Regions from separate parts of the Rhizobium sp. 01L419 genome, predicted to be linked through region 1. Evidence: predicted binding sites of a transcription regulator. Region 1 holds the regulator's gene; the other holds the start of a gene.
What was found. The regulator PhoB, encoded in region 1, activates phosphate uptake and scavenging genes when phosphate is short. The targets are predictions, from matches to a motif close to TGTCATNNANCTGTCAT.
Positions count from the first base shown of each region.

Region 2: a site for PhoB is predicted at 3,267-3,283, ahead of phnF (phosphonate metabolism transcriptional regulator PhnF). Genes of this name have one in related genera too.

Region 1 is NZ_JBFTSM010000003.1:127,817-135,604, forward strand. It holds gene AC1DUP_RS07600 (alpha/beta fold hydrolase) at 1-680, opposite strand, end outside; gene AC1DUP_RS07605 (LysR family transcriptional regulator) at 1,060-1,983, shown strand; gene phoB (phosphate regulon transcriptional regulator PhoB) at 2,264-2,947, opposite strand; gene phoU (phosphate signaling complex protein PhoU) at 3,079-3,792, opposite strand; gene pstB (phosphate ABC transporter ATP-binding protein PstB) at 3,836-4,651, opposite strand; gene pstA (phosphate ABC transporter permease PstA) at 4,666-5,988, opposite strand; gene pstC (phosphate ABC transporter permease subunit PstC) at 5,985-7,466, opposite strand; gene AC1DUP_RS07635 (substrate-binding domain-containing protein) at 7,631-7,788, opposite strand, start outside.
Region 2 is NZ_JBFTSM010000003.1:476,688-484,475, reverse strand. It holds gene phnK (phosphonate C-P lyase system protein PhnK) at 1-132, opposite strand, end outside; gene AC1DUP_RS09410 (alpha-D-ribose 1-methylphosphonate 5-phosphate C-P-lyase PhnJ) at 129-1,004, opposite strand; gene AC1DUP_RS09405 (carbon-phosphorus lyase complex subunit) at 1,001-2,107, opposite strand; gene phnH (phosphonate C-P lyase system protein PhnH) at 2,112-2,720, opposite strand; gene phnG (phosphonate C-P lyase system protein PhnG) at 2,721-3,197, opposite strand; gene phnF (phosphonate metabolism transcriptional regulator PhnF) at 3,350-4,087, shown strand; gene AC1DUP_RS09385 (2,3-bisphosphoglycerate-dependent phosphoglycerate mutase) at 4,144-4,779, opposite strand; gene dapB (4-hydroxy-tetrahydrodipicolinate reductase) at 4,802-5,626, opposite strand; gene AC1DUP_RS09375 (ABC transporter ATP-binding protein) at 5,645-7,432, opposite strand; gene AC1DUP_RS09370 (glucokinase) at 7,585-7,788, opposite strand, start outside.

The sequences.
Region 1 (7,788 bases):
GGGACGACTTGATCGGCCTCGCCATGCATCACCAGCACCGGCACGGTGATCTTCTTGAGGTCTTCGGTATAATCTTCCAGCCAAGAGTCGACAGTCGCGTAGTGAGCCAGGGCACCACCGGCCATGCCCTGGCGCCACCAGTTCGCAATGATTGCCTCCGAAGGCTTGGCCCCATCGAGGTTGTAGCCGTAGAACGGATTCTCAGGGACGAAACGGTAGAACTCCGCCCGGTTGCCCAGCATGCCTGCCCGGATCGCTTCGAACCACTCCGGCGGTTGACCGGACGGATTTTCCGCGCTCCGGTACATGTTCGGCGTCAGCGAAGCGACCAGCACCGCCTTCGCGACGCGCTCCTGGTGGCGAGCGACATAGCGAGCCACCTCACCGCCACCTGTCGAGTGCCCGATATGGATCGCGTCGCGCAGGTTGAGATGGTCGGTCAGCGCCGCGAGGTCGGCAACCCAGTGATCCATGTCGTTGCCGGTGCCGGGCTGGTCGGACCGGCCGTGGCCGCGCCGGTCGTGGGCGATCACCCTGTAGCCGTGATGAAGGAAGAACATCATCTGGGCGTCCCAGTCATCCGCTGTCAGCGGCCAGCCGTGGCTGAAAACGATCGGCTGGCCTGTGCCCCAGTCTTTGTAGAAGATGTTTACGCCGTCTTTAGTCGTGATTGTAGGCATCGCGTCGCTCCATCTGCGCTGTTAAACATTCATTCGAAGATAATAAATCACTAAATAAAGCCATTCATCCACGCGCTATTGCAATAGCCGACGCAAGATTGCCACGCATGCCTCAACTTTCGAGGCCTAGGCACATGATCCGACACAAGAATTGGTCAGTCTCACATAATGTAGGTCAGCGCCGATGATTGCAGGTCACGACAGGTAGGCTTTTAGACATTTAGCTTTCCTTCTCTGACTGGACACAGTTCACTGCGAAATACTTCCGGTGAGGCGTTCGACTATGTCCCTAGATTGCGGCGTTAATTAAATCCCCCTTTTATCAAGGACAAATACCTTGTACGTTCGAGCTATGCCTTAAAGGCATAGCGAGGACGCGATGGAACTCAGGCATTTGCGTTATTTTATTGCTGTTGCGGAAGAGGGAAGCTTACTGACCGCAGCCGAGCGGCGGCTACACACTTCCCAGCCCTCACTCAGCAGGCAAATTCGCGATCTGGAAACCGAAGTCGGTGTAAAACTGCTGGAACGGCAGCCGCGCGGCGTGACGCTCACTGCCGCCGGTAAAGTGTTTCTTGATCACGCGCGGCTGGCGTTGTTGCAAGTCGAGGCGGCTGCGGAAGGGGCCCGGCGGGCAGAACAGCCGCAAAAGCAGTCGTTCACTATCGGTTTTCTCGCAGGGCAAGAGGTCGTGTGGCTACCCCACGCACTGCGCATTATTCGTGAGGAAGCGCCGGAGGTTGAAATCATATTGTCCAGTCAGTCTTCCCCGGACCTTGCTCTGGCGCTGATGCGAGGCAAGCTGGACGTCGCTTTCCTTCGCCCCGAGACGCAGAGTGTTGGTGTGTCGTTCAAGTTTTTAGCCAAGGAGCCACTGATCGCCGTGCTGCCGGCTGACCATCGCTTGACGTCGCAGAAAAAGATCCGGCCACAGGATCTTGCCCGCGAAACTTACGTCAGTTCGGCTAGAATTTCTCCGGTATTGCAATCCCTGATCCAGGAGTACGCGTCGAACGTTGGGATCACACTCAAGGCAGAGTACGAAGGTGAAGGCCTGCCATCAGCAATGTCGCTCGTCGTGTCTACAGGTGGAATAACGCTTATTCCGCTTTATGCGCAAAATATGCTGACGCCAAATGTCGTTGCTAGAGCACTTGAGGGTGTGCCTCCGACAATTGATCTCACCTTAGGATACAACGATTCAAATTCCTCACCTTTGCTCCGCCGATTTTTGTCTCGTTCTGATGAATTAGTCGCCAACGTACAAAATCAGAGCATCATCCGATATGCTGAAGTTCCATAGCAGAGCTCACGCTCATCTTGGTGACGGCTTCGATTGGCTAACGCCAGCAAGCCGACAGTCCCCTTCCGGCCCCAAATCAGTCGATGCTCAAGGCTCAGAGAATGTTCGCAATCGGCGCATAGCAGATGTCCCCGTCATCGCTTGAGCCCTCGCGATGCAAGGGGCATGTCGGTCAAGGTGTCAGCAAGGCAACGCCTACTCTTAAAAAGCCCACCCGAACAAACAAACGGGCCGCCCGGGAAAACCCGAGCGACCCGTTCGTGACCTCCGATCACTCGGATCAGGCTTCCATGGAATATCCCGCGCCGCGGACGGTGCGGATGACATCCTGCATGTTGGAGAAATTCAGCGCCTTGCGCAGGCGGCCGACATGGACGTCGACGGTGCGTTCATCCACGTAGATATCGTGACCCCAGACGCCATCGAGAAGCTGCGAGCGGGAGAAGACCCTGCCCGGCGACGACATCAGGAATTCCAAGAGGCGGAATTCGGTCGGGCCGAGGCGGACTTCGCGGCTCTTGCGATGGACGCGATGGGTTTCGCGATCGAGCTCGATATCACCACATTTCAAAACGGTGGAGAGAACCTCCGGACGGGCGCGTCGCAGCATCGCCTTGACGCGGGCAACGAGTTCCGGCGTGGAGAAGGGCTTGACGACATAGTCATCCGCGCCGGTCGAGAGACCGCGAACGCGCTCGCTCTCTTCGCCGCGTGCCGTCAGCATGATGATCGGCAGACGCTCGGTTTCCGGCCGCATGCGCAGCCGGCGGCAGAGCTCGATGCCGGAAACGCCCGGCAGCATCCAGTCAAGGATGAGCAGGTCCGGGGTGCGCTCCTGAAGCCGGATTTCGGCCTCGTCGCCACGGAGGATCGTATCCACCTCGAAACCTTCAGCCTCGAGATTGTAGCGGAGAAGCACGCTGAGTGCCTCTTCATCTTCAACAACTGCAACTCTTGGGATCATGCGTGTCAGTCTCCTAATGCATGATCCTTAAACCGGGGGTGATTTAAGCAAGGGACCATGCAGGAACTCGGAATTGGCTGCGACCCTTGCGCGCCCCAGCGCGGGGCGCGCACGCAATCGGCAGGTCCGGATTACTCCGTCACCGCACCAACGGTATTGGAGCTGTCGTCCTTCGGACGTTCGCCCTCCGGCTGGGCGCCGGTTGCCATGTAGTAGATCGTCTCGGCGATGTTGGTTGCATGGTCGCCGATGCGCTCGATGTTCTTGGCGCAGAAGAGAAGATGCGTGCAGCTCGTGATGTTGCGCGGATCTTCCATCATGTAGGTCAGGAGTTCGCGGAACAGCGAAGTGTACATCGCGTCGATCTCGTCGTCGCGTTCGCGGATCGCATTCGCCTTGTCAGCTGAACGATTGGTGTAGACGTCGAGCACTTCCTTGAGCTGGACGAGCGCCAGTTCGGAGAGATGCTCGAGGCCGCGGGCGAGCTTGCGCGGAACGCCGGTGCTCTGCACCGCGATGACGCGCTTTGCCGTGTTCTTGCCGAGATCGCCGACGCGCTCGAGGTCGGCGGCGATGCGGATCGAACCCATGATCTCGCGAAGGTCGGAGGCCATCGGCTGGCGACGGGCGATCGTGACGATCGCCTTGTCGTTGATCTCGCGCTCGGCGTGATCGAGGATCACATCGTCGGAAATGACCTTCTGAGCAAGCGCGGTATCGCCGTTGACGAGCGCGCGGACAGCGTCGCCGCCCATCTGTTCGGCAAGGCCACCCATCTCGGAAATGCGCCGGGACAGGAATTTCAGATCGTCATCGTAAGCAGAGAAAATATGTGTTGATGCCATGGGGCTTTGTCCTCGAAATCGGGAAGGCTTCACATCGCCAAAATCAGCCGAAGCGACCCATGATGTAGTCCTGGGTACGCGGATCGTCCGGGTTGGTGAACATCTTGTCGGTATCGTTCTCCTCGACCAGGTTGCCGAGGTGGAACATGGCCGTGCGCTGCGATACGCGAGCGGCCTGCTGCATGGAATGCGTCACGATGACGATCGTGTAGTTTTCACGCAGCTCGTGGATCAGCTCTTCGACCTTGGCAGTTGCGATCGGGTCGAGCGCCGAGCAGGGCTCGTCCATCAGGATGACTTCCGGGCTGACGGCAACGGCGCGTGCGATGCACAGACGCTGCTGCTGACCGCCGGAAAGGCCGGTGCCGGATTCATGCACGCGGTCCTTGACCTCGTTCCAGAGGCCGGCGCGCTGCAGGCTGGTCTCGACGATCTGGTCGAGGTCGGCCTTGGACTTGGCAAGGCCATGGATGCGCGGGCCGTAAGAAACGTTTTCATAGATCGTCTTCGGGAACGGGTTCGGCTTCTGGAAGACCATGCCGACGCGGGCGCGAAGTTCGACGACGTCGATGTCGGGATCGTAGATGTCGTCGCTATCGAGCGTGATCTTGCCGGTGACGCGGCAGCCGTCGATCGTGTCGTTCATGCGGTTCAGCGATCGCAGGAAGGTGGACTTGCCGCAGCCCGAGGGGCCGATCAGGGCGGTCACGGTGTTTTCGCGGACGTTCAGATTGACATCGAAAAGCGCACGCTTCTCGCCGTAATAAACGGAGACATCCTGACCGATCATCTTATACGGGACGTTGCTCATTTTCTGGTCCAGCGCCTTCTCGACTGCGGCTTCCGTCAACATGTTCATGATCTTTACTCCGTTTACCAGCGGCGCTCAAAGCGACGACGCAAGAGGATAGCTCCGAGGTTCATGACGATCAGGAACAGGAGCAGGACGATGATGGCACCCGAGGTTCTTTCCACGAAGGCGCGCTCGGCTTCATTGGCCCACATGTAGACCTGAACCGGAAGTGCCGTGGAAGGATCGAGCGGGCTGGACGGCGCCTGGGCGACGAAGGCGACCATGCCGATCAGCAGCAGCGGCGCGGTTTCGCCGAGTGCGTGGGCAAGGCCGATGATCGTGCCGGTCAGGATGCCGGGCATGGCAAGCGGCAGCACATGGTGGAACACCATCTGCATCTTGGAAGCACCGAGGCCGAGGGCGGCCGAGCGGATCGACGGCGGCACGGCGCGCAGTGCTGCGCGGGTGGCGATGATGATCGTCGGCAGCGTCATCAGGGTCAGCACCAGACCACCGACCAGCGGTGCCGAACGCGGCAGGCCGGCGAAGTTGATGAAGACCGACAGGCCGAGCAGACCGTAGACGATGGACGGCACGGCAGCGAGGTTGTTGATATTGACCTCGATCAGGTCCGTCAGCCTGTTCTTCGGTGCGAATTCCTCGAGATAGATCGAGGCGGCGACACCGATCGGCAGCGCAAGCACGAGGACGATCAGCATCAGGTAGAGCGAGCCGATGAGGGCGACGCCGAGACCTGCAGCTTCCGGACGGCTGGAATTGCCGTTGACGAAGAGGCCGGTGTTGAAGACCTTGTGAAGCGAACCGCTTGCCTTCAGCTGGTTCATCCAGCCGACCTGCTTGTCGTTCACCTTACGGTTCTTCTCATCGACCGAGAGGTCGATCTGGCCCTTGTTGGCGCTGTCGACATTGGCATCAGCCAGGATCGTGACATTGACGGTCTTGCCGATGATCGAGGGGTCGGCAACGACCATGTCGCGCAACTGGATCGGCGCACCCTTGGACAACATGTTGGATGCATCGCGCACGTCGGGACGGCTCGACGCGTTGATGCCGAGCTGCTTGACGATCGCGTCACGCAGGAGAACCGGGTAGCTGGCGGCGATGAGAACCGAAGGATCGGTCGCACGCTTGTTATCCGGATCGATGGTCTTTTCGGTAAACTCGATCGGCAGCGTGATCGCCGTCTGCTGGAACGCGGTATAGCCGTTGCTGATGACGGTCCACAGCAGGATAAACAGGAAGATCAGGCCGAAGGAGATCGCGGCGATACCATAGGCCTGGAAGCGGCGCTCAGCAGCGTAACGGCGCTTGATGCCGATGTCGCGGCGCGCAGGCGCCTTGGAGACCGTGACGCCGGCGACGGGGGAAACAATATTCGTCATTCGTACTGCTCCCGGTATTTGCGCACGATATAGAGCGCGTAGATATTGAGGCAAAGCGTGATGAAGAACAGCGTGATGCCAAGCGCGAAGGCAACCAGCGTCTGCGGCGAAGTGAACTCAAGGTCACCCGTCAGCTGGTTGACGATCTTGACGGTCACGGTCGTCATCGGCTCGAAGGGGTTGATCTGGATACGGGCGGCGACACCGGCCGCGAGAACCACGATCATGGTTTCGCCGATAGCGCGGGACGCCGTCATCAGCAATGCGCCGACGATGCCCGGAAGGGCGGCCGGCAGGACCACCTTCTTGATGGTTTCGGAGCGCGTGGCACCGAGGCCGAGGGAGCCGTCGCGCAGCGAGCGCGGCACGGCGGTGATGATGTCATCCGACAGCGAGGAAACGTAAGGGATCAGCATGATGCCCATGACGATGCCCGCGGTGATGACGCTCTGTGCCTGGATGAAATTGGTATAGCTGCCGGAGAGCAGACCGCTGACCTGCGCAGAGAAATCGCGCAGGAACGGACCGACCGTGACGAGGGCGAAGAAGCCGTAGACGATGGTCGGGATGCCGGCCAGCACTTCGAGAAGCGGCTTGGCAATCGAACGTACCCGCGAAGAGGCGTATTCGGCCATGTAGATGGCGGCAAAGAGACCGACCGGCACGGCGACGAGCATGGCGACGAGGCCGATATAGAGCGTGCCGAGCAGCAGCGGGATAAGGCCGAACTGGCCGAAGGAGGAGCTGCCGGCACCGGCAAAGCGCGGATCCCAGACCGTTCCGAAGAAGAAGTCGGCGAAGGGAACGACGGCAAAGAAGCGGGCCGCTTCCGACAGCATCGAGAATACGATGCCGATCGTCGTCAGAATGGCGATGGAGGACGCGACGAGAAGCGACCAGAGCATGACCCGTTCAACGCGATTGCGAGCGCGGAAGCGCGGAGCAACGGCGCGAAGGGCGTAGAAGGCGCCTGCGACGGAGATAAGCAACACGATCGCCGTCATAATGATACGGCTCGTCATGCTTTCGGCGTTCAGGGTCTTTGCGGCGTCGATCATGTAGGGCTGCGGCTCGCCAGCGAGCGGAACGCCCTTTTCATTGAGCCTTGCCTGCAGACCGGCAGGATTGCCGGAGAGGGAGGAGACCTCATCCGAAGTCAGCATGTTCATGCCGCGGGCGACCGTGGCGATCATGCTGTAGGCGAGATCCTGCTGGACGGCCGGCTGCGCCTTCACATCATCGGGAAAACCACCGCGAACGGAGGAAGAGACGATGCCCGGGCTTACGGCAAGCCAGACGAACAGAACGATCAGGGAAGGCAGAACAGCCCAGATCGCGGCATAGGAGCCATGATAGGCCGACCGCGAGTGCATGGCGGACGACCTGCCGCCTGATAGAGCCGTGGCGCGGCTGCGCGCGGCCACATAGGCAACGGCGCCGATAATCACCAGGCACAAGAGTATGATGGATGTGCTCATTCGTTACGTCCCCAGGCCCACAGCCCCCAAAGAGCCCGGCAGCTCCAGGAGCATGCCATCGGCTTCAATATCATGGAGAAGAAGTTCATTCCGCACGGCCCTTGCGGGCCGGGCGGACAGGCGATGCCGGCGCAACACCCCCGAGTGGCGCGCCGGCAAAGTCATTACATGGTCTTGCCAGCCTCTACGTCCTTGCGGATCGCATCGCGCTCTGCATCGGGAGCAGCAACGAGACCGTATTCGACGAGCGGGCTGTCAGGGCCGATCATCTGGTCGGATACGAAGAAGTTGACATATTCCTTCAGGCCGGGAACGGCGCCCA
Region 2 (7,788 bases), 350 kb from region 1:
GCCAGAGCCGGATTCGCCGACGATGGCGAGCACTTCGCCGGGCCAGAGCTCGAAGGAGACATTCCGGCAGCCGATGCGGTTGCCGTAGAACTTCGAGAGGTCATTGACTTTGAGAAGCGGTATATCGGTCATTCTGCAGCCTCCCGGGCCAGCATTTCGCCGGCATGTCCGTGCGCGCGGCGGTCTTCGCAATGGTCGGTATCGGAGCAGACGAACATGCGCCCGCCCTTGTCGTCGAGGATCACCTCGTCGAGGTAGACCTCCTCGGCGCCACACAGCGCACAAGGCTTGCCGAAGCGCTGGATCTCGAAGGGATGGTCCTCGAAGTCCAGGCTGACGACGTCGGTATAGGGCGGCACGGCATAGATGCGCTTTTCGCGCCCGGCGCCGAAAAGCTGCAGCGCTTCCGACCTGTGCATCTTCGGATTATCGAATTTCGGCGTCGGCGAGGGATCCATGACATAGCGGCCATGAACCTTGACCGGATAGGCATAGGTCGTGGCGATACGGCCGTTGCGGGCGATATCCTCGTAGAGCTTCACATGCATGAGGCCGTATTCTTCCAGCGCATGCATCTTGCGTGTTTCTGTCTCGCGTGGTTCGAGGAAGCGCAGCGGTTCCGGGATCGGCACCTGGTAGACGAGAACCTGGCCCGCTCCGAGCTTGTCCTCAGGAATGCGGTGGCGTGTCTGAATGATCGTCGCATCCTTGGTGTGCGTCGTGACCGCGACATTGGCGACCTTCTGGAAGAAGGCGCGGATGGAGACGGCATTCGTCGTGTCGTCGGCGCCCTGGTCGATGACCTTGAGAACGTCCTCAGGTCCGATGATCGAGGCTGTTACCTGCACACCGCCGGTACCCCAGCCGTAAGGCATCGGCATTTCTCTTGACGCAAAGGGTACCTGATAGCCGGGAATGGCGATCGCCTTCAGGATCGCGCGGCGGATCATGCGCTTGGTCTGTTCGTCGAGATAGGCGAAATTGTAGGTGGCGAGATCACTCATTCGGCTGCCTCCTTTTGGGTCTCGCCGCTGTTGCGGGCGGCTTCGAATTCGCGGCGCATGCGGCGGACGAGGTCGAGTTCGGCCTGGAAGTCCACATAATGCGGAAGCTTCAGGTGCTCGACGAAGCCAGTCGCCTGCACATTGTCGGAATGGGAAATGACGAATTCTTCGTCCTGTGCCGGCGCGGTGATGTCCTCGCCAAGCTCTTCAGCTCGCAATGCGCGATCGACAAGCGACATGGCCATCGCCTTGCGCTCGCTCTGGCCGAAGACCAGGCCATAGCCGCGGGTGAACTGCGGCGGCGCCTTGGCCGAACCCTTGAACTGGTTGACCATCTGGCATTCGGTAAGCTGGATCGTTCCAAGTGAAACGGCAAAGCCGAGTTCCGGCACATCGAACTCCACCTCGACTTCCCCGATGCGGATTTCACCGGTGAAGGGGTGATTGCGGCCATAGCCGCGCTGGGTGGAATAGCCGAGAGCCAGCAGGAAACCCTCGTCGCCGCGAGCAAGCGCCTGCAGACGAAGATCCCGCGTCATCGGGAATTCCATCGGTTCGCGCGTCAGGTCGCCCGTTTCGTGGTCCTCAGGAAGCTCACCGTCATTTTCGATCAGGCCTTCCTGACCGAGGATTTCGGAGACGCGCATGACGCGGCCGGTCTCGGCTTCGCGCTGCGCCGGCTCTTCCACGGCTTCATCCGTCAAGAGCGAGGGATCGAGCAGGCGGTGCGTATAGTCGAAGGTGGGCCCGAGCAGCTGGCCGCCCGGAAGATCCTTGTAGGTGGCCGAGATGCGGCGTTCGATCTGCATATTGGCGGTGTCGAGCGGCTTGGAATAGCCGAAGCGCGGCAGCGTCGTGCGGTAGGCGCGCAGCAGGAAGATCGCCTCGATCATGTCGCCGCGCGACTGGCGTACGGCAAGGGCTGCGAGCGTGCGGTCGTAGAGCGAGGCTTCGGCCATGACGCGATCGACGGCGAGGGCAAGCTGTTCGACGATCTGCTCGATGCCGATCGCCGGCACGGAACGGTCGCCGCGCCGGCGGTCGGCGAGCAGGCGGTGAGCATTGGCGATGGCGGCCTCGCCACCCTTGACGGCAACATACATGAGCTCAGATCTCCGTTGCTGTGATCTTGGTGGTGCGCGGCAGGCAGAGGAAACGCTTGCCCGCCGTCAGCACGATGTCGATGCCGCGCGGGAAGAGGGCGCGGTTTTCCGTCCAGAGGCGCAGGAACGTTTCCGGCAGGCCGACAGGCGCGATCTCGGTCACGCTCTGGATGCCCGGACCCATCAGCGCCAGGCGGCGTCCGCCTTCGAGATCGGCAAGCTCGATCACCACTGTCGTGGAGCGATCGGGATATTCCTGCGTGCCGGCGGCAAACAGGCCGAAGGTGGAGATCATCGTGCCGGCCTCGACGAAGGCGAAGCGCGCCTCGGCCTTCTCGGCCGTCAGCGGGGCGCTGGTGTGGAAGCCCAGCCATTCCGGGATCGCCGACTTGGCAAGTCCGGCCGAAAGCCAGACGGGCGTGTCGTGGTCGCAGAGCGTCAGGCCGATCGCGCCGGCGGCAATGCCGAGCGGTGCGGGCGCCGTCACTTCGGCTGCGACGGTCTGGATCGTGCCGGGCCGGGCCATGCCGTCCATCAGCATCTTGAACACGCTTTGGGCCTCGAATACCGGCTCGGCAAAGCCGCCGGTCAGAACATCGGTCTTGGCGCTCATTCAGTTGTCTCCCCGCACCATGGTGAAGAAATCGACGCGGGTCGCGGCCGTCTCCTCGGCCTTGCGACCGGCCTCGGCGGTTATGCGGCTGGCGATAGGTGACAGCAGCCTGTCCTCGACGAAGCCCTTGGTGGCTTCCTCCTGCCAGAGCGCATCGAAGATCGCCGAAAGCCGTGCCTTCTCGCGGTCGGTTCCGAGCGCCTGCGCATGGCCAACGGAGCCGGAAGCAAGGCGCACCGTCGCGCGCGTCACTGTCACCTCGCCGAGATTGAAGGGCGCGCCGCCGCCGCCGATGCGGCCGCGAACCATGACGAGGCCCGTTTCCGGGCCGCGCACCGGCTGCGCCGCCGGCTTTTCGGCAAGCGCATCCCACGCCGCCAGCAATTCCTGCCTCTCAGCGCGCGCCAGCAGATCGACGGTGCGTTTGCGCCCGTTGTTTGTCTGCGCCGCAGGGTCTGTCTTCTCTGCTGCCGTCATCGTCTTTTCCTCGAAATATCTATTGATATAGACAACCATACAAGTTATACCTATCCCTAAATCGGCGAGGTGACAAGCGTGTGACACGACACGTCCAAAATTGGCCGGGCTTGAAGAGGTTCGGGCCACGAAATGATCAGGGAAGGGGTGTAATGGCAGGCATAAAGCAGGTGCAGCGGCAGACGGGCGTAGCGCTCTGGCGGCAGATCGCCGACAGGATCCGCGAGGCGATCGGCAGCGGCGCATACGATGCGACTGGCATGGTGCCGCCGGAAACCGCTCTCGCGACGCAGTTCGGCGTCAACAGGCATACCGTGCGCAGCGCGTTGGCCGCGCTTGCCCAAGAAGGCATCGTGCGGGCTGTGCAGGGTCGTGGCACGCTGATCGAGCGCAAGGAGCGCCTGAACTTCCCGATCAGCCGCCGGACACGCTTTACAGATGGCCTCAGGGACCAGGCGCGCGAAACGCATGCGCTCCTGCTCGGCCATGCAGAGGAGGTCGCCGACGCCGAGGTCGCCCGCTGGTTGCGCATCGAACAGGGTACGCCTGTCATCCGGCTGGAAACGGTGCGTGATGCGGATAAACGGCCTGTCGCCCGCGGCACGAGTTGGTTCCCGGCCGCCCGTTTTGCCGGCATCGGCGAGATCTATCGCAAGACGGAATCGATCACCAAGGCTTTTGCCGCCCTCGGACTGTCGGACTATGTGCGCGCCACGACCGAGATCACCGCCACCCACGCCGATTCCGGCGACATCGCCGACCTGGAGCTGACGCCGGGCGCCGTGCTGCTGATCACCAAGGCGATGAACACCGATCTGGAAGGCGTGCCGGTGCAATATTCGATCAGCCGCTTTGCCGCCGACCGGGTGCAGTTCACCATTGAGAACTGAAAACGAAAAAGGCCGGGCGCGAGCCCGGCCCTGAACCTATCGATGCCTGGTCGCGATCAGTGCGCGCCGGACATGTCGCCAAGCACTTCCTTGGAGGCGACGGTCGAGTCTGCCTTCAGCTTGTAGACTATGGGCACACCCGTCGCCAGATTCAGCGAAAGAACCTGCTCGCGGGTAAGGCGGTCGAGAACCATGACGAGCGAACGCAGCGAATTGCCGTGCGCGGCAACCAGCACCTTTTCGCCGCGCAGGACGCGCGGAAGGATTTCCGTCAGATAGTAAGGCCAGACGCGGGCGCCGGTGTCGCGCAGGCTTTCGCCGCCAGGAGGCGGAACGTCATAGGAGCGGCGCCAGACATGCACCTGCTCTTCGCCCCACTTGGCACGGGCATCATCCTTGTTGAGGCCGGAAAGATCGCCGTAGTCGCGTTCGTTGAGCGCCTGGTCGCTGATCGTCTCGAGATCAGGCTGACCGACCTTGTCGAGGACAAGCTTCAGCGTGTGCTGGGCGCGCACCAGGACGGACGTGAAGGCGATATCGAACTTGATGCCGTAGTCGGCAAGCGCCTGGCCGCCGGTCGTGGCTTCCTGGATGCCGAGCTCAGTCAGATCAGGGTCCTTCCAGCCGGTGAAGAGATTCTTGAGATTCCAGTCGCTCTGGCCGTGGCGAACGAGGACGAGGGTACCGCTCATGAAAAATGCCTCCGAGAAATGGTCAATGGGAAGAAAGCCCGAGAACGTCGAGCATGGAATAGAGCCCCGGTTTCTTGTCGCGCCCCCAAAGGGCTGCCTTGATGGCGCCGCGCGCGAAAATTGAACGGTCGGTTGCGCTATGCGAAAGCGTAACGGTTTCGCCTTCGCCGGCAAAGAGCACCGAATGCTCGCCGATGACGGAGCCGCCGCGCAGCGTCGCAAAGCCGATCGTGCCGGCTTCCCGCGCCCCCGTATGGCCGTCGCGCACGCGCACGGACTTCGCGGCAAGATCGATATTGCGGCCCTTTGCCGCTGCCTCGCCGAGCAGCAATGCGGTTCCGGAGGGCGCGTCGACCTTGCGCTTGTGATGCATCTCGAGAATTTCGATATCCCAGTCGGCGGGATCGAGCGCCTGAGCCGCCTGCTGCACGAAAACGCTCAGCAGATTGACCCCGAGACTCATATTGCCCGATTGGACGATGCGGGCATGGCGCGAGGCGGCCGCAATCTTTGCATTGTGCTCATCGGAGCAGCCGGTCGTGCCGACGACATGAACGATACGAGCCTGCGCCGCCAGTCCGGCAAATTCCACTGACGTGGCGGGCGACGTGAAGTCCAGCACACCCTCGGCATGCAGGAACGCTGCCAGGGGATCGTCGCCGATGATCACACCATTGGCGCCGAGACCGGCGATTTCACCGGCATCCTTGCCGACGAAGGGCGATCCCGGCCGCGCGACCGCTGCATGCAGCGTCACGCCGTCGATGGAATGGATGAGACGAATGAGCGTCTGGCCCATGCGCCCCGCCGCTCCGACCACAACCAGTTTCATCGCAGCGTCGCTCATGTCAGTCCGTCATCCCGATCAGTATGAATCAGAAGCCGAAGGCCTCTGCAGATTGTTGAGGCGAGCGTAAAGTCCGTCACTGACCTTCGCAAGCGTCTCGTGATTGCCTTCTTCGACGACGCGGCCCTGCTGCATCACGATGATCTTGTCGGCGCGCACCACGGTCGAGAGACGGTGGGCGATGACGACGACCGTGCGGCCGGTCATGGCCTCGTCGAGCGCCTTCTGCACGGCGGCTTCCGATTCAGTATCGAGCGCCGAGGTCGCCTCGTCGAGAAGCAGGATCGGCGCGTTGCGCACCAGAGCGCGGGCGATCGACAGCCGCTGGCGCTGGCCGCCGGAAAGGGTCACGCCGTTTTCGCCGACGGGCGTATCATAGCCCTGCGGCTGCGCGACGATGAAGTCATGCGCATAGGCAAGCCGCGCTGCCTTCTCGATATCCTCGTCACTCGCTTCCGGACGGCCGTAACGGATATTGTCGCGGATCGTGCCTTCGAAGAGGTAGGGCTGCTGCGAGACATAGGCGAGCTGCTGGCGCAGTGACCGCTTGGTGATATGGGCGATATCCTGTCCGTCGATCAGGATCTCGCCTTCCTTCGGATCATAAAAGCGTGGAATGAGGCTGATGACGGTCGATTTACCGGCGCCCGAAGGACCGACGAGCGCCGTCGTCTTGCCACCCTCGGCCGTCAGCGTCACGCCGTCAAGCACGCGTTCATTGCCATAGGCGAAGGAAACGTTGCGGAATTCGATCTTAGCTTCGGTGACAACAAGCGGCTTGGCATCCGGCAGGTCGCGCTGGCGCGGTTCCATGTCGAGCAGCTCGTAGATCATTCGGGCGTTGACGATGGCGCGCTCCATCTGCACCTGCAGGCGGGCGAGGCGCCGGGCCGGATCGTAAGCGAGCAGCAGCGCCGTGACGAAGGAGAAGAAGGCGCCCGGCGGCACACCCTGGTAGATCGAGCGATAGGCGGCATAGGCGAGCACGCTGGCGACGGCAAAGCCGGCAAAGCTTTCGGTCAGCGGCGAGGTGCGCTCGGAAAGCCGCGCGATACGGTTTGCCCGGCCTTCGGCGGCGCCGATCAGCTTGTTGACCTTGTTTTCCAGTGCCTCTTCCATCGTGAAGGCTTTCACGATGGAAATGCCCTGGATCGTCTCCTGCATGGCGCCGAGAACGTGGCTGTTGAGATCGACCGCTTCGCGGGTGGCCGAGCGCAGCCGCTTGGAAACATAACGCAGCGCATAGAGCAGCGGCGGCGCCAGAATGAAGACGGCAAGGCTCAGCAGCGGGTCCTGAACGACCATGACGCCAATCAGCGAGACGAAGGTCAGGAGGTCGCGCACGGTCGACGTGATGGTGAGGTTCAATACGTCGCGGATACCGGTAACGTTCTGGCTGACCTGGGCGGCGATATGGGCGGAGCGAGACTCGTTGAAGTAGCCGACCGAGAGCGTCATCAGATGCGAATAGATACGTCGCTGATAGCGCGCGACGATATCGTTGCCGATCCTTGAAAGGGCAACGCCTTGCCCGTAGCTCGCAAAACCGCGCAGCACGAAGGCGATGAAGATCGAAAGACAGATGATCCAGACGACGTCGGCGCGGCGGTTGGCGAAGGCCTCGTCAATGATCGCCCGCATGATCCAGGCCGTGAACGCCGTCGAAAGCGCTATGACGACAAGGCAGGAGATTGCGAAGACATAGCCCCATAGATGGTCCCGGCCGTTTTCCGCAATGATGCGTTTCAGGATGCCCGTCACGGTATCGCTGTTGACGTGTGGCTTTCTGCTATCGGCGGCTTCCAAAAATAGGCTTCCTGTCTCAGGGCTGCATGCCGCAGGCGCGGCGCGCATATGCGCGGGCTCTATAAAGAGTTGAGGGGGCTTTGGCTAGAGCGCCGTGCGTCCCATCGGGGCGCACAAAGGACGCTCTAACGCCTTGAAACTATGCTTCAGGCTCAAGCCCGCCAGCGCCGGCCATCCGTCGAAACACCGAAATTTGCGGGCATGCGCGCATAGGAGGAAAGCCCTGATAGTGCTGCGAGCGGATGCGTCACGACATAGGTCGGGATGGTGCGCAGCAGGGCCGAATGCGGCGCCTTGTCTTCGAAGGCGGCCCGGAATTCCGGCTTTTTCAGTGCCGGCAGGATCTTCTGCGAGAT